Immundisolibacter sp.: one gene and its partner. The protein of the gene in region 1 interacts with the protein of each later gene in a pairwise test. Links are inferred from orthologs where the notes say so. Each region holds a gene or a part of one and is shown in the gene's direction. Other genes may lie near its edges. The genes, in order: mrcB and H5U26_RS00870.

What was found.
Region 2: the proteins of mrcB (region 1) and H5U26_RS00870 interact in binary tests that used the Escherichia coli proteins (3 or more experiments, as listed by UniProt). The link is inferred for Immundisolibacter sp. from one-to-one orthologs.

What each region holds. Positions count from the first base shown.
Region 1 is NZ_JACIZD010000002.1:245,237-256,749, reverse strand. The notes cover bases 129-3,112. They hold mrcB (penicillin-binding protein 1B), read left to right. Parts: upstream 129-462; coding sequence 463-2,763; downstream 2,764-3,112. Other genes in these bases: H5U26_RS05010 (tetratricopeptide repeat protein), read left to right, coding at 2,736-3,112; H5U26_RS05020 (hypothetical protein), read right to left, coding at 129-360. Also shown: more of H5U26_RS05020, read right to left, coding at 1-128; more of H5U26_RS05010, read left to right, coding at 3,113-3,290; H5U26_RS05005 (trypsin-like peptidase domain-containing protein), read right to left, coding at 3,301-4,386; H5U26_RS05000 (hypothetical protein), read right to left, coding at 4,467-4,775; H5U26_RS04995 (DnaJ C-terminal domain-containing protein), read right to left, coding at 4,782-5,714; H5U26_RS04990 (Hsp20/alpha crystallin family protein), read left to right, coding at 5,916-6,344; H5U26_RS04985 (Hsp20/alpha crystallin family protein), read left to right, coding at 6,364-6,738; H5U26_RS04980 (Hsp20/alpha crystallin family protein), read left to right, coding at 6,887-7,393; lpdA (dihydrolipoyl dehydrogenase), read right to left, coding at 7,450-8,856; aceF (dihydrolipoyllysine-residue acetyltransferase), read right to left, coding at 8,884-10,533; aceE (pyruvate dehydrogenase (acetyl-transferring), homodimeric type), read right to left, coding at 10,556-11,513. UniProt on the Escherichia coli protein: Cell wall formation. Synthesis of cross-linked peptidoglycan from the lipid intermediates.
Region 2 is NZ_JACIZD010000001.1:181,179-185,899, forward strand. The notes cover bases 1-3,000. They hold H5U26_RS00870 (penicillin-binding protein 2), read left to right. Parts: upstream 1-633; coding sequence 634-2,367; downstream 2,368-3,000. Other genes in these bases: rsmH (16S rRNA (cytosine(1402)-N(4))-methyltransferase RsmH), read left to right, coding at 1-369; ftsL (cell division protein FtsL), read left to right, coding at 362-637; H5U26_RS00875 (UDP-N-acetylmuramoyl-L-alanyl-D-glutamate--2,6-diaminopimelate ligase), read left to right, coding at 2,367-3,000. In the rest of the region: more of H5U26_RS00875, read left to right, coding at 3,001-3,854; murF (UDP-N-acetylmuramoyl-tripeptide--D-alanyl-D-alanine ligase), read left to right, coding at 3,854-4,721. UniProt on the Escherichia coli protein: Essential cell division protein that catalyzes cross-linking of the peptidoglycan cell wall at the division septum. Required for localization of FtsN.

The sequences.
Region 1 (11,513 bases):
GTCCATCACGAACACGTCGCCGGGGCGCAGGCTGCGCAGGCCGCCATCGATCAGGCCGTGCGCGCCGCGCCGATACAGGTGGTTGTCCTCCTGCCCGGCGTAGATGCCGATCACGCCCCACATGCGGTGGTTGTGGACCGGGCTGCGGCTGCCCGGCGCGCTGATGACGTGCGCCACGGTCAGGCTGTCGGAGCGAAACAGCGGCACCACGCCGGGCTGGTCTGCGCCGGGTGCAAAGGCGTCCACCAGCGCCTGCGGGTCGCGCAGGGCGTCCGCCAGCAGGGCGGCGATGGCGGCGGCCGGATCGGCACTGAGCAGGGCAGTCCGGCAGTCGGCGACGAAACGGTCCGGTTCGAACATGGCTTCCTCCTCGCTTTGCAAGCCGCACGCATTGGGGCACGGTGGGGTCGGGTCGGCACGCTAGACTAGTAGGTTAAACCTGCCGCCGATACTGCACTGCCCATGCCCAAACCGCGCCCACGTCCTGCCATCCGCCGCCGCTGGCTGGGATGGCTGCTGCCGCTCGCGCTGGCGGGTCTTGCCGGACTCGCCCTGTACGCGGTGCACCTGGACCGGGTCATTCGCGAGAAATTCGAGGGCCAGCGCTGGGCACTGCCGGCGCGCGTGTTCGCCCGGCCGCTGGAGCTTTACGCCGGCGTGCCGCTCGACCCGCCGCGGGTGGTCGAGGCGCTCGATCGCCTGGGCTATCAGCGCGGTGAACCGACCGGTGTCGGCAGCTATGCCGTGCGCGGCAATCGACTGCTCGTCTACACGCGCGGCTTTCAGTTCTGGGACGGCCCGGAGCCGCCGCGCAAGGTGGAAATCCGCTTCGATGGCCGGCAGATCGCCGGCCTGTATGGCGATGAGGGTGAGCTGCCGCTGCTGCGCCTGGAGCCGGAATTCATCGGCGGTTTCTATCCGGCCAGCAACGAGGACCGGTTGCTGGTGCGCCTGCCGGAGGTGCCGCCGGTGCTGGTGCAGGCCCTGCTGACGCTGGAGGATCGGGACTTCTACCGCCACCGCGGCGTGTCGGCGCGTGCCATCGGGCGCGCCCTGTGGGCGGACGTGCGGGCTGGCGCGGTGGTGCAGGGCGGCAGCACGCTGACCCAGCAACTGGTCAAGAACTACTTCCTGACCGCCGACCGCACGGTGTGGCGCAAGCTCACCGAGGCCATCATGGCGGTGCTGCTGGAAACCCATTACAGCAAGGACGACATCCTCGAGTCGTACCTGAACGAGGTGTTCCTGGGCCAGGTCGGCGGGCGCGGCGTGCACGGCGTGGCGCAGGGCGCGATGCTGTACTTCGGCCGCCCGCTGGGCGAACTGGATACCGGCCAGCTGGCGCTGCTGGCCGGCATGGTGCAGGCGCCGTCCTACTACGACCCGCGGCGCCATCCCGAGCGCGCCACGGCGCGGCGCAACCTTGCCCTGCGCCTGCTGGGCGAGCAGGGCCAGCTGACGCCCGAGCAGGTTGCCGCCGAGCAGGCCAAGCCGCTGCGGGTGGTCAAGCGCAGCTCGCTGACGATGGCCCGCTATCCGGCCTTCCTGGACCTGGTGCGGCGCCAGTTGCAACGCGACTACCCGGAACAGGTGCTGCGCAACGAGGGCCTGCGCATCTTCGCCACCATGGACCCGGCGGTGCAGGTGGCGGCCGAGGCGGCAGTCACCGAACAGGGTGGTGCACTCGCCAAGCAGCGCAAGCTGCCCGATCTGCAGATGGCCGCCGTGGCGGCGGACATCGCCACTGGCGAGGTGCTGGCGCTGGTCGGCGACCGCGATCCGCGGTTCGACGGCTACAACCGGGCGCTGGACGCCCAGCGCCAGATCGGCTCGCTGGCCAAGCCGGCGGTGTACCTGACGGCGCTGGCGCAGCCGGAGCGCTTCAACCTGGCCACGCGCCTGGACGACCGGCGCATGTCGGTGCGCCTGCCGAGCGGCCAGAGCTGGCAACCACGCAACTCCGGTGACGACTATGCGGGCGACGTGTCCTTGCTGCGGGGACTCGCCGAGTCGCGCAACAGCGCCACGGTGGCGCTGGGCCTGCAGGTCGGCGTGCCGAGCGTGCTCAAGACCCTGCGCGCGCTGGGCGTGACGCGCGACCTGCCCGAGGTGCCGTCGGTGCTGCTGGGCGCGGTCGAGCTGACCCCGTTCGAAGTCACGCGCATATACCTGACGCTGGCCGCCGGCGGCTTTCGGCTGCATCTGCGCGGCATCCACGCCGTGACCGACAAGGACGGCAAGCCGCTGGCCAGCTACCCGATGTCGGTGGAACAAAAGCTCGATCCGGCGGCGGTGTTTCTGGTCAACACGGCGCTGCAGGAAGTGGCCCGCAACGGCACCGCGCGGGCGCTCGGGCGCGTGCTGCCGGGCCTGAACGTGGCCGGCAAGACCGGCACCACCAACGACAGCCGCGACTCCTGGTTTGCCGGCTTCACCGGCAACACGGTGGCGGCGGTGTGGGTGGGTCTGGACGACAACGGCGAGACCGGCCTGTACGGCGCCAGCGGCGCCATGCGCATCTGGACCGATCTGATCGGTCGCCTGCCGGCGGTGCCGCTGACCCTGGCCGAGCCGCCCGGCATTCGCTGGGTGCAGGCGCCCGATGGTCCCTGGCTGCCGGCGGCGCAGTGTCCGGGCGGCTTTGGCATGCCGGTGCTGGACGGCGGCGCGCCGCCTGGCGCCGCGCCCTGCGACGGCGCCGCCATTTCACCTCCGCAACACAAGGACGACGACTCATGGCGCTGGTTGCGCAAGCTGTTCTGAACCGCCGCTCGAAGCCGCGGTGGCGGCTGTTGCTGGCCGGCCCGCTGCTGCTGGCCGGTTGCGTCAGTGCACCGCCGCCGCGGCCCGAGCCCGAGCCTGCGCCGCCGCCACCTACCAGTCAGGCGCCACAGGCGCCCCTGCCGCCGGCGCAGCCCTTGCCCAGGCCGCAGCCGCCGGCATCGGCCATCATCCGGCCCGGCCCACCGCCGTCGGCGCCACCGGCCAGCGCCACCCCTGCGCCACCGGCGCAGCCGACGGCCACCGGGTCGCTGGTGGCGCTGGCCGACCGGCAGGCCGCCGCCGGCGACTATGCGTCCGCGGCGGCGCAGCTGGAGCGGGCGCTGCGTATCCGACCGCAGGATCCGGTGCTATGGCAGAAGCTGGCCTGGCTGCGCCTGCAAAACGGCGACTTCGATCAGGCCGCCACGCTGGCGTCCCGCTCCGACTCCCTGGCCGGCAACAACGCTGCCGTGCGCGAACAGAACCGGCGCATCATCGAGCTGGCGCGCGCCCGCCAGCGACCCTAGCCGGTTCGGATCAGTTTTCCGCCTGCAGGGTGACGGTCACGGTACGTTGTTGCCCGCCGCGTAGCAGACCGATCTGCACCACGTCGCCGACGGAGAAATCGTCGAGCCGGGCCAGCAGGCGCGCCACCGAATCCACCGGCTTGCCGGCCACGGCGATGATGATGTCGCCCGCCGCCATGCGCCCGTCGGGCGTCAAGCGCAGCGGCGTGAGGCCGGCCGCCGCCGCCGGCGAGCCCGGCGCGACATCCAGCACGAACACGCCCTCGATGCCGAGCAGCCGGCTCAGGCGCGCATTGACGCCTTCGTCGACTTCGACACCCAGCGCCGGGCGCGTGTACCTGCCGTGCCGGATCAGCTGCGGCACCACGCGCATGACGGTGTCGACCGGAACGGCGAAGCCAATGCCGGCCGAGGCGCCCGAGGGGCTGTAAATGGCGGTGTTGATGCCGATCAGCCGACCGGCCGAATCCAGCAGCGGTCCGCCCGAATTGCCGGGGTTGATGGCGGCATCGGTCTGGATCAGATGTTCGACGATGCTGCCGCCCTCCTGGGCCGGCAGGCTGCGGTCGAGCGCCGAGACGATGCCTGTGGTCAAGGTCCAGTCGAGTCCGAAGGGGTTGCCGATGGCAAACACCTTCTGCCCCACCTTCAGGTCGTGGCTGGTGCCGATCGGCACCGGCGGCGGCGACTTGAAATCGACGCCGATCCTGAGCACGGCGATGTCGTGCGCTGGGCTTGCCCCCACCAGGCGCGCCGGATAGTCGCGCCCATCGGCCAGGCGCACCGTGGCGCGCGCAGCGCCCTGGATGACGTGAAAATTGGTCACCACGTGCCCCGCCTCGTCCCACACGAAGCCCGAGCCGGTGCCGCGCGGCACGGCAAACACGTTGCGCGTCCAGAAATCCTGCACCAGCTCGGCGGTGCTGATGTAGACCACCGAGTCGCGGGTGCGCTCGAACAGCTCGATGACGGCACGCTCGTCCGCACCGAGCGCGCCGCGTGGCGTGATCGTGCGCTGCTCGCCCTGCCAGGCAGCCACGCCGGGCGAGTGCCAGGTGCCCAGCAGCAGGCAGCCGAGCAGGACTGACAGCCGCATAGCGCGCCCGCAGCGGCGTGTCAGCTCCGCTGCGCGGGCCCGCCCGATGGCGCGCTGATCATCCACGGGCCGCTGGCGGTTCAGCCCAGGCCGTACAGGGCCAGGCGCGCGCGCAGGCGCTCGATCTCCTCGATGAGGTCACCGACCAGGCCGGCCAGTTCCGGCGCCGCATCGAAATCCCGCTCGATCTGCCGCAGCCGGCGCGCCCGGCGCAGGGTGGCCGACGAGAACCGCCAGACCCCGCCGAGCGACCGCGCCTGCGGCAGCAGGCCAGCCTCCAGGTGTTGCTGCAGCCACTCGACGTCGGCCGCGCAGGCGGCCGCCAGCTGCTCCAGCGTCAGCCACGATTCGTCGAGCAGGGTGCCGATCAGTGCTTCTTTCTGGTTCATCGCCGTTCAGTTCCTGCGACGTGGATCGAAAGCCAATTCCCGTGCCATCGTTGCATAGAGTTCCCGTGCCCGTGGCGTGTCCGCCGGCGGCAACACCACCCGCACGTGCAGCAGCAGATCGCCTGGCGGATCGCCCGGCAGGCCCCTGCCGCGCACGCGCAGCTCGGTACCGCTTTGTGCGCCCGCCGGAATGCGTACCTTGACCTCGCCCACCGGCAGCGGCACCGCGATCACCGCGCCCAGTGCGGCCTCCCACGGCGCCACCGGCAAGGTCATGCTCAGATCGCGGCCCTCGACGCGATAGCGCTCGTCGGGCTTGAGGTGTACTTCGAGCAGCAGATCGCCGGCCGCACCGCTGCCGGCGCCCGGATATCCCTGTCCGGCCAGGCGAATCAGCTGACCTTCGCGCACGCCCCTGGGAATGGTCACGCGCAGCGTGCGCTGCACCATGCTCAGGCGGCCGGTTTGTTTATCGACCGTCGGCACGCGTAGCGTGATGTCGCGTGTGGCGCCGGTGAAGGCGTCCTGGAGGTCAAGGTAGATCTTGGCGTAATGGTCCTGGCCACGCCCATGCGCGGCGCGACGCGGGCGTGCGCCCATGTGCCCGAACAGCTCGGTAAAGAAATCGGAGAAATCGGCCGCCTCATGCGGCGAGAAGCCGCCGCCCGAGAACTCGAACCCGGCATCCCATCCCGGCGGCGGGCGAAATTCCTCGCCGGGCCGATGGCCGGGTCCGAGCTGGTCATAGGCGGCGCGTTTTTCGGGGTCCGACAGTACCGCGTAGGCCTCGTTGACCTCCTTCATGTGCTGCTCGGCGTCCGGTTCCTTGGACACGTCCGGGTGGTACTTGCGCGCCAGCTTGCGAAAGGCGCGCTTGATGGCGTCGGCAGTCGCGTCACGCGGCACGCCGAGAATCTGGTAGTAGTCCCGAAACTCCATGGGCACTCCTTGGCAGTGCTAGCCGTTGACCGGGGTTTGGAAAATAGGGCTGCGCGGCGCCGGACTCAAGGGCAGCGACAGCCTACCCACAACCCTGTGCGAGCTCTTGAAAGCAGTCACGGTGGCACCGATCTTTTGCTTGCGTTCAACTTGCAGGGCGGTCGTCGGACCGACCCGTACACCAGGAGGACCACCATGGCAATTTACAGACCCCCGTTCTCGCGCAATCTGTTCGCGGAATTCGACCGTTTGCGCCGCGAGCTCGACCAGGCTTTCGAGCTGTCTCCGAGCATCCGCGGCCTGGGCGCAGGCTTTCCGACACTCAACATCGGCTCCACGCCCAACTCGGTGGAAATTTTTGCCTTCGCGCCCGGCGTGGATCCGGCCGCCCTCGATGTGCAGATCGAGAAAGGCGTGCTCACCATCAGCGGCGAACGCAAGGCCCCGCAGGTGCCGGAGAAGGCCACCGTGCACCTGGGCGAGCGCTTTGCCGGACGCTTCCACCGGGTGGTGAGCCTGCCGGACAGCATCGACCCGGCCTCCGTAACGGCCACCTACCGCGACGGCGTGCTGCACATAAGCGCGCAGCGCAAGGATTCTGCACTGCCGCGCCGCATCAACATCCAGTGATCGACCGGAGGACACCATCATGAGCCAGGACATCGTGCAAAACGAAGCTGCCAAACAGCCGGAACCGGCCTTGCCGCCGCCGGCGGACGTGATCGAGGACGCCAGCGGCATCACCTTGTATGCCGACCTGCCGGGCGTGCCGCGCGACCGGCTCGACATTCGCGTCGAGGGCGACCAGCTGTGCATCGAAGGCGAAATGCAGCTGCCGATGAAGGAGGGACTCGAGGGTACGCACGCCGAGATCACGCTGCCACGCTATCGGCGCGTGTTCAACCTGTCGCGCGAACTCGACAGCGAGAAAATCACCGCCGAGCTGCGTGACGGCGTGCTGACGCTGCGTATCCCCAAGGCCGAACACGCACAGCCGCGGCGCATCAGCGTGCAGGCCGCGTGACGGGATGTCGAGCCGGCTCGGGCCGTTGAGAGCGCTTTTCGACGGTTCGGGCAAACATCACCCGGCGCCGCAGGCCGGCGGTCGGGTTCTGGCGAGCGGCCGGCACGAGGTCGGCCGCTCGCCGCTGGCGTGATCAGGAGACCCAACGATGGACATCAACAACCTGAAGGAAAACGTCGAGTCGTGGTGGTCCAACGTTTCCGAAGGCTGGCGGCAATTGCGCCGTTCGGCGTCCGGGGCGTTGACCCGCTTCAAACCCGGCGACACGACCAATCTGCCGGAATCGTCCAGCATCGATGACGAGCTGTGGGTGCCGGGCCTGTCCTGGTCCATGCTCGGTGTCGACCTGCTGGAAGACGACAGGCGCCTGGTGGCGCGCCTGGAAATTCCCGGCCTCGACAAGGACGACTTCAAGATCGAGGTGGTGGACGACGCGCTGGTCGTCAGCGGCGAGAAGCGCTTCGAGCGCGACAGCAGCGACGGTCGCTGGCGCACCATTCAGTGCGCCTACGGTGCGTTTCGCCGGGTCGTGCCGCTACCGGCGCCGGTCAGGGCCGATCAGGCCAAGGCCAGCTACCGCAATGGCGTGCTGCGGGTGGAACTGCCCAAGGTCGAGCCCGGGCCGGCGCGCAGCGTGACCATCGACGTGCAGTGAGCGGGGCGGCTTGATCGCGTTGTGGTTTCGCCCGAGGTGCGCCGCAAAGGCGCACCTCAGCGCTTGGGCGCGATGATGTCCGTGACGCTGCCGTCGAAGACCTCGGCCGCCATGCCGACGGTTTCCGACAGCGTCGGATGGGCGTGGATGGTCAGGGCAAGGTCCTGGGCATCGGCGCCCATTTCGATGGCCAGCACGCCTTCGGCGATCAGGTCACCGGCGCCGGGGCCGACGATGCCGACGCCCAGCACCCGGCGGCTGGTCGGGTCGAACAGGATCTTGGTCAATCCTTCGTCGCGGCCGAGTGTCAGGCTGCGGCCGTTGGCGGCCCACGGAAACACCGCCTTCTCATAGGCGATACCGTCCTTCTTGGCCTGCTGTTCGGTCAGGCCGGCCCAGGCGATCTCCGGATCGGTGAACACCACCGCCGGGATCGCCAGCGGCGCAAACGCCGCCTTGTGGCCGGCGATGACTTCCGCCGCCACCTTGCCCTCGTGGGCGGCCTTGTGCGCCAGCATTGGCTCGCCGGCCACGTCACCAATGGCAAAAATGTGCGCCACGCCGGTGCGGCGCTGGGCATCGACCTCGATGAAGCCGCGCTCGGTCACCGCCACGCCCAGCGCCTCCAGGCCCAGCTCCTTGCCGTTCGGGCGCCGGCCGACGGCCACCAGGGCGCGGTCGTAGGTCTTGACCTCCTTGCCGTCCGGGCCTTCGAAGCTCACATGCAGGCCGTCTTTCTTGGCCTCGATGCCAGTGACCTTGGTCTTGAGGCGAATGTCGGCGAACTCCCCGGCCAGCTTTTTGGCCAGCGGCTTGACCAGGTCCGCATCGGCGCCCGGCAGCAGCGTGTCCATGAACTCGACCACGCTGACCGCACTGCCCAGCGCCCGGTACACGGTAGCCATCTCGAGGCCGATGTAACCGCCGCCGATCACCAGCAGCTTGCCGGGGATGTCCGCCAGCGCCAGCGCGCCGGTGGAGTCCATGACGCGCGGGTCGTCCGGCAGGCCGGGGATGCGCACCGGCGTCGAGCCGGTGGCGACAATGGCGTGCTCGAATTGGACGTCGACCGGCCCGTCCGGGCCTTCGACGCGCAGGGTATGGGCGGCCGTGAATTTCGCCGCGCCACGCACCACCTGCACCTTGCGCTGGCGCGCCAGGCCGCTGAGGCCATCGGTCAGGCGCTTGACGACCTTGTCCTTCTGGCCACGAACGCCGTCCAGGTCGATCTTGGGCTTGCCGAAGGCGACGCCGGGCGTGTGGGCCGCCTCGTCGATCACCTTGGCCACGTGCAGCAGGGCCTTCGACGGGATGCAGCCGACGTTCAGGCACACGCCGCCCAGGCGCTGCTCGCGCTCGACCAGTACCACCTGCAGGCCAAGATCGGCCGCCCGGAAGGCGGCGCTGTAGCCGCCGGGACCGGCACCGAGCACCACCAGTTGGGTGCGGATGGAATTACTCATGAATGGGCGCTCCGCGCGGGTTGGATCTCAGAGCAGAAGGCCACGCAGGTCTTCCAGCAGGCCGGCCAGATGGCGGGTGAAGCGTGCCCCGGCGGCGCCGTCGATGACGCGGTGGTCGTAGGACAGCGACAGCGGCAGCATCAGGCGCGGCACGAAGGCGGTGCCGTCCCAGACTGGTTTCATGGACGAACGCGACACGCCCAGGATGGCCACTTCCGGCCAGTTGACGATCGGCGTGAAGGCGGTGCCGCCGATGCCGCCCAGGCTGGAGATGGTGAAGCTGCCGCCGCGCATCTCGTCGGATTTGAGCTTGCGCTCGCGGGCGCGGGCGCTCAGGTCCGCGAGTTCCGCCGCCAGGTCGATGATGCCCTTGCGGTCCACGTCGCGAATCACCGGCACCACCAGGCCATTGGGCGTGTCCACGGCCACGCCGATGTGGACGTAGCGCTTGACGATCAGCGACTTGCCGTCGGCCGCCAGGCTGGCGTTGAAGTCCGGGAAGACTTTCAGCGCCCCCGCACAGGCCTTCAGCAGCAGCGCCACCACGGTCAGCTTGGTGCCGCGGGCCTCGGCGTCCTTGCCGCGCGCCTTGCGGAAGGCTTCCAGGTCCGTGATGTCGGCCTCGTCGTGCTGCGTGACCTGCGGCACCTGCGGCCAGGAACGGCCCAGATTCTCGCCGGTCAGCTGGCGGATGCGGCTGAGCGCCACCGTCTCGACCTCGCCCCACTGGGCAAAATCGATTGCCGGCAGCGGCGCCAGGCCGGCGCCGCTCGCAGTTCCCGCCGCCCCGCCCTGCAGGACGGACTTGACGTAAGCCTGCACGTCTTCCTGTGTGATGCGGCCCTTGCGCCCGCTGCCGGTGACCTGGGCCAGATCGACACCCAGTTCGCGTGCGAAGCGGCGTACCGATGGCGTGGCGTGGGGCAGCTGGCCGGAGGGTGGGGGCGCAGCAGTGATCTGCGGCGCCGGACTGGCCGCCAGGGGCGCAGGTGCAGCGCCCGGCGGTGATGCCGCCTCCGGTACGGGTTCCGGTGCCGCGGCGGGTGCCTGCGCCGCCGTTTCGATCATGGCCACCAGGTCGCCGGTTTTCAGTTTGTCGCCGACCTTGACCTTCAGTTCGCGCACCGTGCCGGCGAACGGCGCCGGCAGTTCGGTGGCGGCCTTCTCGGTCTCCACCGTGAGGAGGGCGTCGCCCTCGGCCACCGTGTCGCCGGGTTTCACGGCCAGCTCGATCACGTCGGCGGCCTTGCCGTCGCCAAGGTCCGGGCAGGTGACCGGTTGCACGGTGGGCGTGCTGGCCGCTGGAGACGCCGGCGCAGCCGCGGGCGCCGCAGCGGCTGCTGGCTCGGGTGACGCTTCGGCGGCAGGGGCGGAGGCGGCTTTGGGCGCCGATGCCGGTTCGGGGGCGGCGGCTTCCTTTGGCGGCGGCGTGGCGCTGGCTGTGGTTTCCAGCACGGCGATGACATCGCCTTCCTTGACCCGGTCGCCGGCCTTCACGCGCACGGCGGTCACCTTGCCGCCGAACTCGGCCGGCAGTTCCATGGCCGCCTTGTCGGTTTCCAGCGTCAGGATGATGTCGCCTTCGCGGATCGTGTCGCCGGGCTTGACGGACACCTCGGCCACGTCGGCCTCGTGCACGTTCTCGGCCAGTCCCGGCACGATGAGGTTCTGTTGCATTTGTTGTTGTGCTCCGTGCGTCTCAGACGGTGGCCGGGTCGGGCCGCTCGGGGTCGATGCCCAGCTTGCCGGCAGCGTCGGCCACGGTTTTGACCGGGAGCGTGCCCTCGTCGGCCAGGGCCTTGAGCGCCGCGTAGGCGATGTGCTCGCGGCTGACCTCGAAGAACTGGCGCAGTCGCCGGCGCGTGTCGCTGCGCCCGAAGCCGTCGGTGCCCAGCACCTCGTAGCGGCCACGCACCCAGGGCCGGATCTGGTCGGCGTAGGCCTGCATGTAGTCGGTGGCGGCGATGACCGGCCCGTCGCTGCCGTCCAGGCACTGCTCGACGTAGCTCTTGCGCGGCTTGGCGGTGGGATGCAGGCGGTTCCAGCGCTGCACCGACAGGCCGTCGCGGCGCAGCTCGTTGAAGCTGGTGGCGCTCCATACGTCGGCCTGCACGCCAAAGTCCTTGCTCAGGATGTCGGCGGCCGCCAGGGCCTCGCGCAGGATGGCGCCGCTGCTGAGCAGCTGCACGCGCGGCGTGGCCTTGGCGCGGGTTTTCTTGGCCGCAGTCCCCGGCAGGCGATACAGGCCGCGCAGGATGCCCTCGGTCACGCCATCGGGCATCGGCGGGTGGGCGTAGTTCTCGTTCTCGACGGTGATGTAGTAGTAGACGCTCTCGTCGGCCTCGTACATGCGCCGCATGCCGTCCTGGATGATGACCGCCAGTTCGTACATGTAGGCCGGGTCGTAGGCCACGCAGTTGGGGATGGTGGCCGCCAGCAGGTGGCTGTGGCCGTCCTGGTGCTGCAGGCCCTCGCCAGCCAGCGTGGTGCGCCCGGCCGTGCCGCCGATCAGGAAGCCGCGCGTGCGCATGTCGCCGGCCGCCCAGGCGAAATCGCCGACGCGCTGGAAGCCGAACATCGAATAGAAGATGTAGAAGGGGATCATCGACACGCCGTGCATGGCGTAGGAGGTGCCGGCGGCGATCCAGGAGCAGAAG
Region 2 (4,721 bases), on another replicon or contig:
GTGCGCGGCGCCATGCCGCGGCGCGAGCAGCACAAGCACTTTGCAACGCGCACCTTCCAGGCGCTGCGCATGGTGGTCAATCACGAGCTGGACGATCTGGCCGCCGGCCTGGACCAGGCGCTGTCGGTGCTGGCGCCCGGCGGACGGCTGGTCGTGCTGAGCTTTCATTCCCTTGAAGATCGTCCGGTCAAGCAGTTCATGCGCCTGCACGCGGGCCGCTTCGAGGGTGCGCACGAGCCGCCCGTGCTGCGCCTGGTGCGGGTGCCCAAGAAGGCCGCCGCGGCCGAACTGGCGGTCAATCCGCGCGCGCGCAGCGCCATCCTGCGCGTGGCCGAGCGCCTGCCCGATCCGGTGCCCGCCCATGATTGAGCGCATTGGACATCTGCTGCTGGCGGCGCTGCTGCTGGTCTGCTTCGCGTCGGCGCTGGGCGTGGTGCACATCAAATACCGCGAACGCCGCCTGGTGACCGAGCTGAGCGAGCTGCGCGAGAGCCGTGACCGTCTCGACAGCGAGTGGAGCCGCCTGCTGCTGGAAGAGGCCACGTTGACCACGCATGCGCGGGTCGAGGGCAAGGCGCGCGACGAGCTGGGCATGGTCCTGCCGCAGCCGCAGGAAATGGCGCAGGTGCGACGATGAGCGCCGTGTTCTCGCGCCCGCGTCACTACCTGGTGCTGGCCCTGCTCCTGCTGGCCGGTGGCGCGCTGATGGTGCAGGCCGTGTACCTGCACACGCTGCGCACGCAGTTCCTGAAAGGCCAGGGTGATGCGCGCGCCCTGCGCACCGTGTCCATCAATGCCCATCGCGGCATGCTGCTGGACCGCAACGGTGAGCCGCTGGCCATCAGCGCGCCGGTCGATTCGGTATGGGTCGTGCCGGAGGATTTTCGCAAGGCGCGGCAGCGCTGGCCCGAACTGGCGCATGCGCTGGGGCTGGACCCGACGCAACTGTCGGCCACCGTGGCGGCGCGGGCCGACACCAAATTCGCCTATCTGCGCCGCGCGGTGCCGCCGGAAATGGCCGATGCCGCCCTGGCACTGAAGCTGCCCGGCGTCTATCGCCAGCGTGGCTACCGCCGTTACTACCCGCTGGCCGAAGCCGCCGGCCACGTGGTCGGCTACACCGATATCGACGACCACGGCCAGGGCGGGCTCGAAGCCGCCTATGACGGCCACCTGCGCGGTACGCCGGGCAAAGAACGCATCGTGCTCGACGCCCGGCGTCAACGCGTCGCCCTGCTCGAAACCATCGCCCCGCCGCGACCGGGCAAGGATCTGCGGCTGTCCATCGACCGGCGCATCCAGTACCTGGCCTACCGTGAGCTGAAAGCCGCCGTGCTGCGCCACAAGGCCGCCTCCGGTATGGCGGTGATGCTGGATGTGGCCAGCGGCGAGGTGCTGGCCATGGTCAACCAGCCGACCTTCAACCCGAACGATCGCGCCGACCAGGATCCGGACCGCCGCCGCAACCGGGCCGTCACCGATCCGTTCGAGCCGGGCTCCACCATCAAGCCGTTCACCGTGGCCGCCGCCCTGGCGCACCACAGCTTCGATCCGCACCGCGTGATCGACACCTCCCCCGGCTACCTGCGCGTGGCCCGGCATACCGTGCGCGATGTGCACAACTACGGCGCGCTGGACATGGCCGGCGTGATCCGCAAGTCGAGCAATGTCGGCGCGGTGCAGATCGGCCTGTCCATGACTCCGGCGCAGATGTGGGAAAGCTTCGCCCGCTTCGGTTTTGGCGTGCCCACCAGCACCGGCTTTCCGGGCGAAGCCAGCGGCCTGCTGCGCGCCGCGCAAAGCTGGCGACAGGTCGAGCAGGTGACCATGGCCTTCGGTTACGGCGTATCGGGCACGGCCCTGCAATTGGCACGTGCCTATGCCGCGCTGGCCAGCGGCGGCCTGCTGCGGCCGGTCAGTTTCCTGGCCGTTCCGGCCAGCGAGCAGCCGGCCGGTGAGCGCGCCCTGCCGGCGGATGTCGCGGCCGAGGTCAACGCCATGCTCGAAGGCGTGGTCGGGCCGGGAGGCACGGCCACCAAGGCGGCCATCGCCGGCTACCGGGTGGCCGGCAAGACCGGCACCACGCACATCGCGGCCGGCGGCAGCTACGACCGTCGCCGCTATCTGGCCACCTTCGCCGGCTTCGCGCCGGTCAGCAATCCGCGTCTGGTGCTGCTGGTCAGCCTGCGCGACCCGCAGGGCGCCTATTACGGCGGTGAAGTGGCGGCGCCGGTATTCCAGAGCGTGATGGCGGGCGCCCTGCGCATGCTCGGCGTGGCGCCGGACGCGCTACCGGCGGCGCCGCTGATCCCGCCGACGCCGGCTGCGACACCGAACCTGCTGCAGGCGGCGGAGCGCCGCCTGTGATGGTCGCTCGCAAAGCCAACCCGACGACGGTGCCACTGGCCACGCTGCTGGCCGGTTGGCTGGACGGCGAACCGAGCGCCGGCCGGGTCGGCGACCTCGCCGTCAGCGGCCTGTGCAACGACAGCCGGTTGGCACAACCGGGCGATCTGTTCCTGGCGGTGCCCGGGCGGCGCACCTCGGGCGCCCGGCACCTGGAGCAGGCCATCGCGGCCGGCGTCGCGGCGGTGCTGATCGACGCCTCCCTGCCGCTGCCGACCGGCTTGCCAGTGCCCGTGCTGGCGCTGGCGGACCTGGCCGCCCGGCAGGGCATCATCGCCGCGCGCTTTCATGGCGAGCCGTCCAAGGCGCTGGCCGTGATCGGCATCACCGGCACCAACGGCAAGACCTCGGTCAGCCATTTCCTGGCCCAGTGCCTGCCTCGCTGCGGCATCCTGGGCACCGAGGGCAACGGCTTTCCCGGTCGGCTGGAGCCGGCCAGCCACACCACACCCGACCCGCTGGCCCTGCAGTCCTGGCTGGCCCGCCTGCGCGACCAGGGCGCCCGCGCGGTGGCCATGGAAGTGTCCTCGCACGCCCTGCACCAGCAGCGCACGGCCGGCGTGCGCTTCGATACCGCCGTCTATACCAATCTGGGCCACGACCACCTGGACTATCACCGCGATCTGGACGACTACGCCGCCGCCAAGGCCGGCCTGTTCGCCAGCCCCGGCCTGCGCGCGGCGGTGCTCAACGCCGACGATCCCTACGTCGAGCACATGGCATCCGCCCTGGCGCCCGGCGTGCGCGTGCTGCGCTACGGCCTGCGCCACGGCCAGCTGCGCGGCCGTGCCGATGCCCGGCCGGGCGGGCTGCTGATCGACATCGACAGCCCGTTCGGTCAGGCGCGCTTCGCCAGCCCGCTGCTGGGCGAGTTCAACCTGTACAACCTGCTGGCGGTGCTGGGCGCCTTGCTGCTGGCGGACGTGCCGTTTGCCGAGGCCATCGAGAAACTGCAGGCGCTCACGTCCGTGCCCGGCCGCATGCAGGCCCTGCGCCGGCCCGGCGCGCCGCTGGTGGTTATCGACTACGCCCACAACCCGCCGGCGCTCGAATCGGTGCTGACGGCGCTGCGCGCGCATGTGCCGGCCGGCGGGCGCTTGTGGTGCGTGTTCGGCTGCGGCGGCGAGCGGGATGCCGCCAAGCGGCCGGTCATGGGTGAACTGGCCGTGCGCCTGGCCGATCGGGTGGTCGTCACCGACGACAACCCGCGCGGCGAGGCGCCGGCCGCCATCGCCGCCGCCATCCTGGCCGGCATGCCGCAAGGTGACGGTGTGGAGCTGATCCACGACCGCGCCTTGGCCATCACCCACGCCATCGCCAGTGCCGATGTGCGCGACGTGGTTCTGATCGCCGGCAAGGGCGCCGAGCGCTTCCAGATCGTCGGCACCGAACGCCGGCCGTTCAGCGATTTCGACTGCGCGCAGAACGCGCTCAAGGGGCGATCGTGATGTCCCTGGCACAGGCCGCCGTCATCGTCGGGGCCAGCGGTCGGCCGACCGGCGACTTCAGTGGCGTCAGCACCGACAGCCGCACGCTGCGCCCCGGCGAGCTGTTCGTGGCGCTCGAAGGTCCGCATTTCGATGGCCATGACTATCTGGCTGCGGTAGCCGCCGCCGGCGCCGCCGGGGCGCTGGTGCGCCGCGCCCACCCGGCGCTGCCGTGCCTGGAAGTGGCCGACCCGCTGACGGCGCTGGGCCAGCTGGCCGCCGCCTGGCGGGCGCGTTTCGACATCCCGGTGCTGGCGATCACCGGCAGCAGCGGCAAGACCACGGTCAAGGAACTGCTGGCCGCCGCCCTGGCCGGTCTGGGCCCGGTGCTGGCCACGCGCGGCAACCGCAACAACCACATCGGCGTGCCGCTGACGCTGCTCGAACTGCGGGACACCCACCGTGCGGCGGTGGTCGAGATGGGCATGAACCACGCCGGCGAGATCGCCCACCTGACCGACCTGACACGCCCGACGCTGGGCCTGATCAGCAACGCCGGTGCGGCGCACCTGGAAGGCCTGGGCAGCGTGGCGGCCGTGGCGCGCGCCAAGGGCGAGCTGATCGAGCGCCTGCCGCCGCAGGCGGTCGCGGTGCTCAACGCTGACGATGCGCACTGCCCGCTGTGGCGCCAGCTGGCCGGCGCTCGCCGGATCGTCAGCTTTGGGCTCGATCAGCCCGCCGAGGTGACGGCCGACTTCGAGCTCTCGGCCGACGGCACGGACATCGAGCTGCGCACGCCCGCCGGCAGCGCCCGCACCCACCTTGGCCTGCTCGGCCGGCACAACGTGCAAAACGCGCTCGCCGCCACCGCCGCCGCGCTGGCGGCCG